DNA from 2 places in the Pseudomonas sp. Fl5BN2 genome. Region 1 is predicted to be linked to the other one. Evidence: riboswitches for the same ligand, from Rfam matches in the RefSeq annotation. Region 1 holds a riboswitch; the other holds the start of a gene.
What was found. Region 1 has a riboswitch for cobalamin ahead of cobW (cobalamin biosynthesis protein CobW). Riboswitches for the same ligand answer to the same signal wherever they lie in the genome.
Positions count from the first base shown of each region.

Region 1 (5,518 bases):
AGGTCGATGAAGCCGGTGTTGGCCGCTTGCAGGTGCGAGCGGTAGAACAGCACCGCCGCCACCGCGTGTCCGGGCTGCCAATCGGCTTGCCAGTCGTCCAGGGTGGCGTGGCTCTTGTGCGGGTGGTAGATCGCCGTGCGTGGCAGGCTTTGCGGCTCGCTCCAGGAGTAGTCGCGCCCCGGCAGGCCGCTGGCCAGGCAACGGTAGAAATTCAAGGCATTGTCGCGCCCGCCCTGGCGCAGGTAATGCCAGAGGCGGTCACGCTCAATGGCCGGCACCGTGCTCAGGTCGCTGAGTTCCGGGTCCGGGCGGTCGTCTCCCGGCACCAGGATCAGTTGCACCCCGCGCTGGGACAGCGCCACCAACCGCTCGACGCCGTAGCGCCAATAGGCGATGCCGCCATGCAGGGAAATCAGGATGATCTTGGCGTGCTGCAGCACCTGCTCGACATACAGGTCCACCGAGGCGTGGTTCTGCACCTGCATCGGGTTGGCCAGGCGGAAACTGGGGAAATCCTCGGGCAGCTGCTCGGCGGCGTCCGCCAGCAGCGCCAGACTGGAATCGCCACTGCAGAGGATCACCAGCTCGGCGGGGGTTTGGCCAAGGTCGGCAATGTTGTCATCCGAGACGAATCCGCCGGGCTGGGTCCTGAGCAGGTGCATGGCTTAGACGCTAAGGGCAGCGCGCAGTTGCGCTTCCAGCTGGACGGCATCCAGTTCCTGGCCGATCAGCACCAGGCGCGTGGTCCGGGCTTCGTCGGCACCCCACTTGCGATCGAAGTGCTTGTCGAAACGCGTGCCCACACCCTGGATCAGCAAGCGCATCGGCTTGTTGGGGATCGCGGCAAAACCTTTGACCCGGAGGATGCCGTGCTTGACCACCAGCTGGGTCAGGGCATCCAGCAGCAGGCTTTCGTCGGCCTGGGGCAGCTCGATGGAGATCGAGTCGAAGGCATCGTGATCGTGGTCGTCATGATCGTCGTCGCCATCATGGTGGTGATCGTGGTGGCTGTGGCGGCTGTCGATGTGCTCCTCGGAGCCAACACCCAGGCCCAACAACACATCCAGTGGCAGGCGGCCGCTGCTGGCTTCGATGACCTTGACCGCCGGCGGCAGCTCTTCAGCGACTTCCAGGCGCACCCGGGCCAGGTCTTCAGGATTGATCAGGTCGGTCTTGTTGAGGATCACCAGGTCGGCGCTGGACAGTTGGTCGGCGAACAGCTCATGCAGCGGCGACTCGTGGTCCAGGTTCGGGTCCAGCTTGCGCTGGGCATCCACTTGATCGGGGAAGGCGGCGAAGGTGCCAGCGGCCACGGCCGGGCTGTCGACCACGGTGATCACCGCGTCCACGGTGCAGGCACTGCGGATTTCCGGCCACTGGAAGGCTTGTACCAGGGGCTTGGGCAGGGCCAGGCCGGAGGTTTCGATGAGGATGTGGTCCAGATCGCCACGGCGCGCCACCAGTTCACGCATGACCGGGAAGAATTCTTCCTGCACGGTGCAGCACAGGCAACCGTTGGCCAGTTCGTAGACTCGGCCGCTGGCCTCTTCCTCGGTGCAACCGATGGCACACTGCTTGAGGATCTCGCCGTCGATGCCCAGCTCGCCGAACTCGTTGACGATCACCGCAATGCGCCGACCCTGGGCGTTGTCCAGCATGTGCCGCAGCAAGGTGGTCTTACCCGAACCAAGGAAGCCGGTGACGATGGTGACAGGAAGTTTGGCCAGTGTTTTCATCGGATGCCCCTTGGCAAAGGTGGCGGGCATACGGGACGAGGACCGCAGCATCGGGCGCGCGGAGAATTCGCCACCGGATCACCCCGCCCGGTTGTAGTGAGAATCTTGGGTCGAGGCAGGTCTCCTGGCTGAGGGTCTGCCGGTGCCAGTCCTTGGACTGGCGACCGACGCTTGCTGCGCCTTCCCGCAAGCGTCCAGAACGCCCATGCAGTGGCCTTGCAGCAATCAAACCCTTCACAGTTGCGGGGGCAGCCGCGGCATCGACCGCGTTCCCTTCTTAGCTTCGACCGCTGGCCGAAGAACCTCGAACGCGCAAGGCTACGCAGAGCGCGGGGGGCGGTCAATCGACAATGCACAGGCAAATACCCGCGGCCCTTGTGGGCCGGGGCATGGCAGGAGCCGACTGGCTGGCGTCGACAATCTCCCGGCGCCTTTGGCTGGCCAGCCAGTGTCTGCACCCGCGGCACAACTGAGAAAGACTGGCAATTGACGACGCTCCCCCGCCCATGATCTCCTACACAACTTGTTACGGGTGCCCTTTACAGGGTGAAACGGGAAACCGGTGAATCACGTGCTTTACTCCAAAGTCGTGACCAGTCCGGTGCTGCCCCCGCAACGGTAAGCGAGCGAAGTGTCAGATCCACTGTGCCCTGGGCATGGGAAGGCGACACTTGCAGGCAAGGCCCAGGCCCTGCCCCTCGCCAGCCCGGAGACCGGCCCGCGACACACAAATAACAAACCCGCGGTGGGCGGGCGCTGTTGCAAACCCTGCGTGGCTGTCACGCGGGGTTTTGCTGCGCAACTCCCCCGCTGACACTCCAAAGGGAAGCGCCATGTCGATCATCAGCAGCACCAGCAGCCATTCCGCCAGCAGCACCGCCACTCTGAGCCAGCGCCTGGTGGCCGCCATCGGGGCCTCGATTCTCGGTGCCTGCCTGGTGTATTTCGCCGGTTTCTCGCATATCGAAGCGGTGCACAACGCCGCTCACGATACCCGTCACAGCGCTGCTTTCCCTTGCCACTGAGACCTGCCGAAATGATCAAGCGTATTGCGCAAACCGCAGGTTTCACCGGGCTCCTGGCCGCCCTGCTGCTGACCCTGCTGCAAAGCTTCTGGGTCGCCCCGTTGATCCTGCAGGCGGAAACCTTTGAGAAGGCCCCAGCCGCCGAAGTCCATGAACACGCCGAAGGCGCCATGGCCGGCCACACCCACGATGCCCAAGCCTGGGAGCCGGAAGATGGCTGGCAGCGCGTGCTGTCCACCACCGGTGGCAACCTGGTGGTGGCCGTCGGCTTCGCCCTGATGCTCGCCGGCCTCTACACCCTGCGTGCGCCCAACCGCACATCCCAGGGGCTGCTCTGGGGCCTGGCCGGCTACGCGACCTTCTGCCTGGCGCCAACCCTGGGCCTGCCACCGGAGTTGCCAGGGACCGCCGCCGCCGATCTGGTGCAGCGCCAGGTCTGGTGGGTCGGCACTGCCGCGTCCACCGCCGCCGGTATCGCGCTGATCGTGTTTGCCCAGAACTGGCTGCTGAAGCTGTTGGGCGCGGCCATCATCGCCGTGCCTCACGTGATCGGTGCGCCCCAGCCTGAAGTGCACTCGATGCTCGCGCCAGAAGCCCTGGAGGCGCAGTTCAAGATCGCCTCGCAATTGACCAACGCCGCGTTCTGGCTGGCCCTGGGCCTGATCAGCGCCTGGTTGTTCCGGCGCAAGAACACGGATCAATACTCGGCATGATCGAGATGCGCGCAGCGCCGACCCTGCTGGTGGTCGGCCTGGGTTGCCAGAAAGGCTGCCCGGCGACCACGCTGCGCGCGCTGCTCGATCAGGTACTGCAGGCCCATCGCATCGACTCGCAGCAAGTCCTCGCCCTGGCCAGCATCGACCTGAAACAGGCCGAGCCCGGCCTGCTGGAACTGGCCGCACAGTTGGAACTGCCGCTGACCTGCTTCAGCAGCACGCAACTGGCACCTTATGCCCTGCGCCTGAGCCATCGTTCGCAGATCGCCTTCGAGCGTACCGGCTGCTACGGCGTTGCCGAAAGCGCAGCCCTGGCCCTGGCCGAACAACTGCATCCAGGCACGGCCAAACTGTTGATCCCCCGACAAAAATACGCCCAGGCCACCCTGGCATTGGCCGCTTGCCAGTAAAATCCCCGATAATCCCCGCCCTTGATCATGAGCAATCTTCATCTGAAGCCGTGCTCCCGCCCTTTTTTCACAGGACACAGCCATGACTGTCTATTTCATCGGTGCCGGTCCCGGCGATCCGGAACTGATCACCGTCAAGGGCCAGCGTCTGATCCATCGCTGCCCGGTGATCATCTATGCCGGCTCCCTGGTGCCCGAGGCGGTACTCGAAGGCCACTGTGCGCAGCGACTGATCAACAGCGCCGAACTGCACCTTGAACAGATCATCGAAGCGATCAAGGAGGCTCACGCCCAAGGCCAGGATGTGGCCCGGGTGCACTCCGGCGACCCAAGCCTGTACGGCGCCATCGGCGAGCAGATCCGTTACCTGCGGGAGCTGGACATTCCCTTCGAAGTCATTCCCGGGGTCACCGCCACCGCCGCCTGCGCCGCACTGCTGGGGGCCGAGCTGACATTGCCGGACGTGTCTCAGAGCGTGATTCTCACCCGCTATGCCGACAAGACCGCGATGCCCGCCGGCGAAGAATTCGCCAGCCTCGCAGCCCATGGAGCGACCATGGCGATTCATCTTGGGGTCAACCATCTGCAGAAGATCGTTGCCGAACTGCTGCCCCACTACGGCGCCGACTGCCCGATTGCGGTGGTGCACCGCGCTACCTGGCCCGACCAGGATTGGGTGCTGGGCACCCTCGCGGACATTGTCGAGAGGGTCGCCGCCAAGGGCTTCCGGCGTACGGCACTGATTCTGGTGGGCCGGGTCTTGGCCACCGATGCATTTAGCGAATCCTCCCTGTACCGCGCCGGGCATGCGCACCTCTATCGCCCCTGAGCCCACCTGACCTCCCGTAGGAGCTGGCTTGCCAGCGAAGGCGATCTCGATATTGGCGTACGTCTCAGGGGCCCTTTCGCCGGCAAGCCGGCTCCTACAGGGTTGGATGCCTTCCCGGTAACGCCCTGCAGGAGCTGGCTTGCTAGCGAACGCGTTCTCACCGGCAGCACAAGGCTCAAGGGCCCTTTCGCCGGCAAGCCGGCTCCTAGGCCGATTTGTTGGGCACAGCAGGCATAAAAAAACGGCGCTCACGGGGCGCCGTTTTTTATCTCGCAGCGAACGCCTTAGTAGTAGGCGTTTTCTTTCTGCGTGTGGTCGGTGACGTCGCGGACGCCCTTGAGCTCGGGAATACGCTCGAGCAGGGTGCGCTCGATGCCTTCCTTCAAGGTCACATCCGCCTGGCCGCAGCCCTGGCAACCGCCACCGAACTGCAGAACGGCAATGCCGTCCTCGACGACGTCGATCAGGCTGACCTGGCCGCCGTGGCTGGCCAGCCCCGGGTTGATCTCGGTTTGCAGGTAGTAGTTGATGCGCTCGTTGACCGGGCTGTCGGCGTTGACCATCGGCACTTTGGCGTTGGGCGCCTTGATGGTCAGCTGGCCGCCCATGCGGTCGGTGGCGTAGTCGACCACCGCGTCATCGAGAAAACCCTCACTGAAGGCATCGATGTAGGCGGTGAAGCTTTTCAGACCCAGGGCCTTGTCTTCGGGTTTTTCTTCGCCCGGCTTGCAATAGGCGATGCAGGTCTCGGCGTACTGAGTCCCTGGCTGGGTGATAAAAACGCGGATGCCAATCCCCGGGG
Region 1 covers NZ_JAAARL010000014.1:89,367-94,884, forward strand. The annotation lists gene cobN (cobaltochelatase subunit CobN) at 1-662, opposite strand, end outside; gene cobW (cobalamin biosynthesis protein CobW) at 666-1,736, opposite strand; cobalamin riboswitch at 1,834-2,058, opposite strand; cobalamin riboswitch at 2,250-2,472, shown strand; gene GV819_RS20110 (CbtB domain-containing protein) at 2,570-2,761, shown strand; gene GV819_RS20115 (CbtA family protein) at 2,773-3,474, shown strand; gene GV819_RS20120 (cobalamin biosynthesis protein) at 3,471-3,887, shown strand; gene cobM (precorrin-4 C(11)-methyltransferase) at 3,970-4,716, shown strand; gene nfuA (Fe-S biogenesis protein NfuA) at 5,001-5,518, opposite strand, start outside.

Region 2 (5,518 bases), on a different contig from region 1:
CTGGCCGATGAAGGCTCCCTCGGTGAAGGGGGCGGGAAGTTTGCTGCCTTCAGCGAAAGTCAGTCCCAGCGAAGCGGTATGGGGTCCTACGGCGTAGTCCGGTGCGATTGCCTTGGCTACCAGGTCGAGGTTCTGTGGTTTGACCCGTACATCCACGTGCTGCCCGTAGTAACTGAAGGGCCAGCCGTAGAAGGCGCCGTCCTTGACCGAGGTGATGTAGTCCGGCACCAGGTCGCTGCCGATCTCATCCCGCTCATTCACCGCGGTCCAGAGTGCTCCGCTGACAGGTTCCCAGGCCAGGCCGTTGGGGTTGCGCAGGCCGGTGGCGAACAGTCGATGCTCGCCGCTGGCACGATCCACTTCCCAGATCGCTGCCCGGCCTTGTTCTTTGTCCAGGCCGTTCTCGCCGACGTTGCTGTTGGAGCCCACGGTGACGTACAGCTTGCTCCCGTCCTTGCTGGCGATGACGTTTTTGGTCCAGTGGTGGTTGAGTGTGCCGCCGGGCAGGTCGAGCACCTTGGTGCCGGGGGCGCTGATCCGAGTGTCACCGTCCTGGTAGGGGAAGCGCAGCAGCTTGTCGGTATCGGCTACATACAAGTCATTGCCCACCAGGGTCATGCCAAAGGGTGAGTTGAGGTTTTCCAGGAGCACGGTACGGGTTTCTGCCACGCCGTCGTGATCCAGGTCCCGCAGCAGAGTGATGCGGTTGGCGCTGGGTGCGGCGGCGCCGGCGCGGCTCATCACCTTGCTGGCAATCCAGCCACGGATGCCCTGGCTGTCGTCCGGCTTGGGCGGTGCATTGGTTTCTGCCACCAGTACATCGCCGTTGGGCAATACGTAGAGCCAGCGCGGATGGTCGAGGTTCTCGGCGAAGGCATTGACTTGGGTGCCGGCCGCTGCCACGGGTTTTCCGTCTTGAGGCCAGCCAATGGCCGGGGCGATGTTGACGGTGGGGATCAGCGTCGGGTTGGGTTCCGGCAGTTTGGGGTTCGGTCCGGTACCGTCCGAGACCTGCAGGCTGGAGGTCTCACCGCAGGCGCTGAGGCCGGCGGCGATGGCGATAAGCAAGGTGTGTCGAAGTTTGAGCATGCTGATTTCCCTATGAGTGCATGGACATCGTAGTCATAGAGGAGCATAGCCAGTCGATGGTTCCACCTGGTCAGCGAGACTCCTTGAACAATACCGCGATCCCGGGATGGTAGTTGCCGGCTTCGTTGCGCAGCTTGCGATAGGCGTAAGGGAAGTACCAGGCTACCGCGCAGCAGTGTTCTTTTTGCAGTTCGTCGAGCATGTCCTGGAGCTCTTCGGGGGTGGCGCTGTGTTGGGCTTTTTGCGGAGCGACGAACAGGCAGCCAAGCTTCAGGTCGCTGGCGTAGCTGATCTTTTTCGCATCAAGGGCAGCGTCCAGCAAGGCCTGGGTCAAGTGCAGGCTGTTGACCCGCGGCCAGCGCTGGGTGGCCTGGATATAGGCGCGTTCGTCCTTGGTGGCCAGATACAGGTCGGTGCGAGCGTTGCGGGCGCCTTCTTCCTGCTGCTTTTTGCTGGGGCTGTGTTCCAGGCTGACCATCTCTGCCATCCAGGCGGCCGCGGAGAGCAGTCCAAGGTTGGCTCGCTCGTCGAACCAGTAGGGCGTTTCGTTATCGCCGCGAATCGTGTTGTAGCGGTCAATGCAGTCGAACCAGCGTTCCAGCATCGGGCGCAGGAATTCCAGTTTCGGGTTGCTGATGATCATGCCTTGCATCGGGGTCCGTCCTTATTGTTGTCTGGCAGGATAGTGGGGGGGTGATTTGTGGCCATTTGATATCACTGTGATCAGTGTGGCACAAGATTGGCGTCAGTTTGTTGATGCAGTGCAGTTTTCTGGTGGACTCGACGGCCGGCTTTAATTGACGCTCCACCCCCAACCCTCTAACCTTCGCGACTTGTTTCAGGTGCTCTGTGGCCGGTGGTCGACAGAGTGAAACAGGGAAGCCGGTCAGGGCCTGTTCCAGCGATGGAGCCGGCGACAAATCCGGCGCTGCCCCCGCAACGGTAGATGAGTCAAGACTGCGCCAGGTGCCACTGTGTCGGTGACGATATGGGAAGGTGCGCAGTCCGGCAGTGATGCCCCTCATGAGCCCGGAGACCGGCCTGATCCATCCAACGGCATCACGGTGGGCGATGCCAGGCTTATGCCGTCTATTTCTTTTCCTGCCCGCCGTTCCCCAGCCCCAACGGAGAGCTGCCCCATGAGTGATTCCCCTGATCGTGACGAGCGCCATCTGGCGCGCATGTTGCGAAAAAAAGCCGTGATCGACGAACGCATTGCCAACTCACCCAATGAGTGCGGCCTGTTGCTGGTGTTGACTGGCAATGGCAAAGGCAAGAGCAGTTCGGCCTTTGGCATGCTGGCGCGGTCCATGGGCCACGGCATGAATTGCGGTGTGGTGCAGTTCATCAAAGGCCGTAACAGCACTGGCGAAGAGCTGTTTTTCCGGCGTTTTCCGGACCAGGTACGCTTTCATGTGATGGGCGAGGGCTTTACCTGGGAAACCCAGGATCGTCAGCGCGACATCGCCGCGGCTGAGGCTGCCTGGGCGGTATCCAAGGAGCTGTTGAGCGACCCGAGCATCGGTCTGGTGGTACTCGATGAGTTGAACATCGCTCTCAAGCACGGCTACCTGGACTTGGATCAGGTGCTCAGTGACCTGCAGGCCCGTCCACCGATGCAGCACGTAGTGGTGACAGGGCGCGGGGCCAAGCCGGAGATGATCGAGCTGGCAGATACCGTTACTGAGATGGGCGTGGTCAAGCATGCTTTCCAGGCCGGTATCAAGGCACAGAAAGGTGTTGAGCTGTGAGTGTGAATTCATGACCGATGTTCGTCATTGCCCGGCGGTATTGATTGCCGCACCGGCTTCCGGCCAGGGCAAGACCACCGTGACCGCAGCGCTTGCCCGTCTTCACCGTAATCAGGGGCGCAAGGTCCGGGTATTCAAATGCGGTCCGGACTTTCTCGATCCGATGATTCTTGAGCGTGCCAGCGGTGCTCCGGTCTATCAGTTGGACATGTGGATGGTGGGCGAGCAGGAAAGTCGTCGGCTGCTCTGGGAAGCTGCAGGCGAAGCCGACCTGATCCTTATCGAAGGGGTCATGGGCTTGTTTGATGGCACGCCCTCCAGCGCCGATTTGGCGCGGCACTTTGGCGTGCCGGTGCTGGGGGTGATCGATGGCACTGCCATGGCCCAGACCTTTGGCGCCCTGGCCTTGGGCCTGGCGCGCTACCAGCCAGACCTGCCGTTCGCCGGGGTGCTGGCCAACCGCGTCGGTACCCTGCGTCATGCGCAGTTGCTTGAGGGCAGCCTTACCGAAGGTTTGCGTTGGTATGGCGCTTTGTCTCGGGAGACCGGTATCGAGCTGCCCAGTCGCCACCTGGGGCTGGTGCAAGCCAGCGAGCTGAACGACTTGGACCTGCGTCTGGATGCCGCTGCCCAAGCCCTGGCCAGTAGCTGTGAAGTGGCGTTGCCGCCGGCGGTGGATTTCGCCGCGCCAGCGCCAGTAGTGTGCGAGCCGCTGCTGGAAGGTGTGCGTATCGCCGTGGCGCGCGACGAGGCGTTTGCCTTTACCTACGGTGCGAGCCTGGACCTGTTGCGGGCAATGGGCGCGCAGTTGAGTTTCTTCTCGCCCATCCATGATCGAGAATTGCCCGAGGCAGACAGTCTGTACCTGCCCGGTGGTTACCCCGAATTGCACCATCAGGCGCTGGCGCAGAACACTTCGATGCTGGACGCCATTCGCGCCCACCATGGCGCCGGCAAGCCGTTGCTCGCCGAGTGCGGCGGCATGTTGTATCTGCTGGATTCCCTGACCGATGTCGAAGGCCGGCGTGCCGAACTGCTGGGGCTGCTGCCCGGTGAGGCGGTGATGCAGAAGCGTCTGGCGGCCCTGGCCCTGCAGGCGGTGGAGTTGCCGGAGGGCAGCTTGCGTGGCCACACCTATCACCATTCCCTGACCAGTACCGAGCTTGAGCCGATTGCCCGGGGTGTGAGCCCCAATGGCGGCCGGGGAGCGGAAGCGGTGTATCGCGATGGGCGGATGACGGCTTCTTATGTGCACTTCTATTTCCCGTCCAATCCGGCGGCGATGGCGGCTTTGTTTGTTCCGGATGGGATTGACGCTGTTGTCGGCACGTCGGTGGTTGTCGAGGGTGTGGCAGGTGAGTGAGAAGGGTTTTTCTGCGGCGGAGCGCGAGGCGGTCTATCGCGCCATCGCCGAGCGGCGCGACATGCGTCATTTTGCCGGTGGCAGCGTGGCGCCCGAGCTGTTGAGGCGTCTGCTGGAGGCGGCGCATCAGGCACCCAGTGTGGGGTTGATGCAGCCTTGGCGTTTTATCCGTATCAGCGATCGCCTGCTGCGGGGGCAGATCCAGCAACTGGTGGAAGAGGAGCGGGTGCGCACCGCCGAGGCGCTGGGCGAACGTTCCGACGAGTTCATGAAACTCAAGGTCGAAGGTATCAATGACTGTGCCGAGGTGCTGGTCGCGGCATTGATGGACGGACGCGAGCGGCATGTTTTTGGTCGTCGAACCTTGCCGGAAATGGACCTTGCCTCCCTGTCCTGTGCGATTCAGAACCTCTGGCTGGCGGCGCGTAGCGAAGGCCTGGGAATGGGCTGGGTGTCGCTGTTCGAGCCGCAGGCCCTGGCCGACCTGCTGGGGTTGCCGGCTGGCGCCAAGCCCTTGGCGGTGTTGTGCCTGGGGCCGGTTACCGAGTTTTACCCTGCACCAATGCTGGTGTTGGAGGGCTGGGCACAGCCGCGGCCATTAAGTGAGTTGTTGTATGAGAATTACTGGGGAGTGAGTCAATGAGTGTGGCGTTGCTGAGTGTCGCTGGGGTAGCGCTGGATGCGCTGCTGGGCGAACCCAAGCGCTGGCATCCGCTGGTGGCGTTCGGCCGTCTGGCGGATCGTATCGAGCAACGTTTCAATGCCGCCGGCCGTGGCTGGCGCAGCCATGGCGTCACCGCCTGGGTCCTTGCGGTGCTGCCCTTGACTCTGCTGGCAACCGCACTTTCCTGGCTGCCTTATATCGGTTGGCTGGTGGAAGTCCTGGCGCTGTATTGTGCCTTGGGGCTGCGTAGCCTCGGCGAGCACGTCGAGCCTGTAGCTCAAGCATTGCGCAGTGACGATCTACCAGAGGCACGGCGTCGGGTAGGGTTTCTGGTGAGCCGCCAGACCAGTGAACTGGACGCGACTGAAGTGGCGCGCGCAGCCACTGAATCGGTGCTGGAGAACGGCAGTGATGCAGTATTCGCCGCATTGTTCTGGTTTGCCGTGGCCGGCGTGCCGGGTGTGGTGCTCTATCGTCTGAGCAACACCCTGGATGCGATGTGGGGCTATCGTAACGAGCGTTTCGAGCGCTTCGGTTGGGCGGCGGCACGGATTGACGATCTGCTCAACTACATCCCTGCACGGCTGGTGGCGCTGACCTATGCCCTGCTGGGCAAGACCCGCTTGGCACTCAAGTGCTGGCGTCGTCAGG
Region 2 covers NZ_JAAARL010000006.1:71,044-76,561, reverse strand. The annotation lists gene GV819_RS10160 (PQQ-dependent sugar dehydrogenase) at 1-1,089, opposite strand, end outside; gene GV819_RS10155 (hypothetical protein) at 1,160-1,741, opposite strand; cobalamin riboswitch at 1,913-2,148, shown strand; gene cobO (cob(I)yrinic acid a,c-diamide adenosyltransferase) at 2,229-2,840, shown strand; gene GV819_RS10145 (cobyrinate a,c-diamide synthase) at 2,851-4,203, shown strand; gene bluB (5,6-dimethylbenzimidazole synthase) at 4,196-4,846, shown strand; gene cbiB (adenosylcobinamide-phosphate synthase CbiB) at 4,843-5,518, shown strand, end outside.
Region 2: it holds a riboswitch for cobalamin, as region 1 does, so the genes downstream of both, cobO (cob(I)yrinic acid a,c-diamide adenosyltransferase) here and cobW (cobalamin biosynthesis protein CobW) in region 1, are expected to answer to the same signal.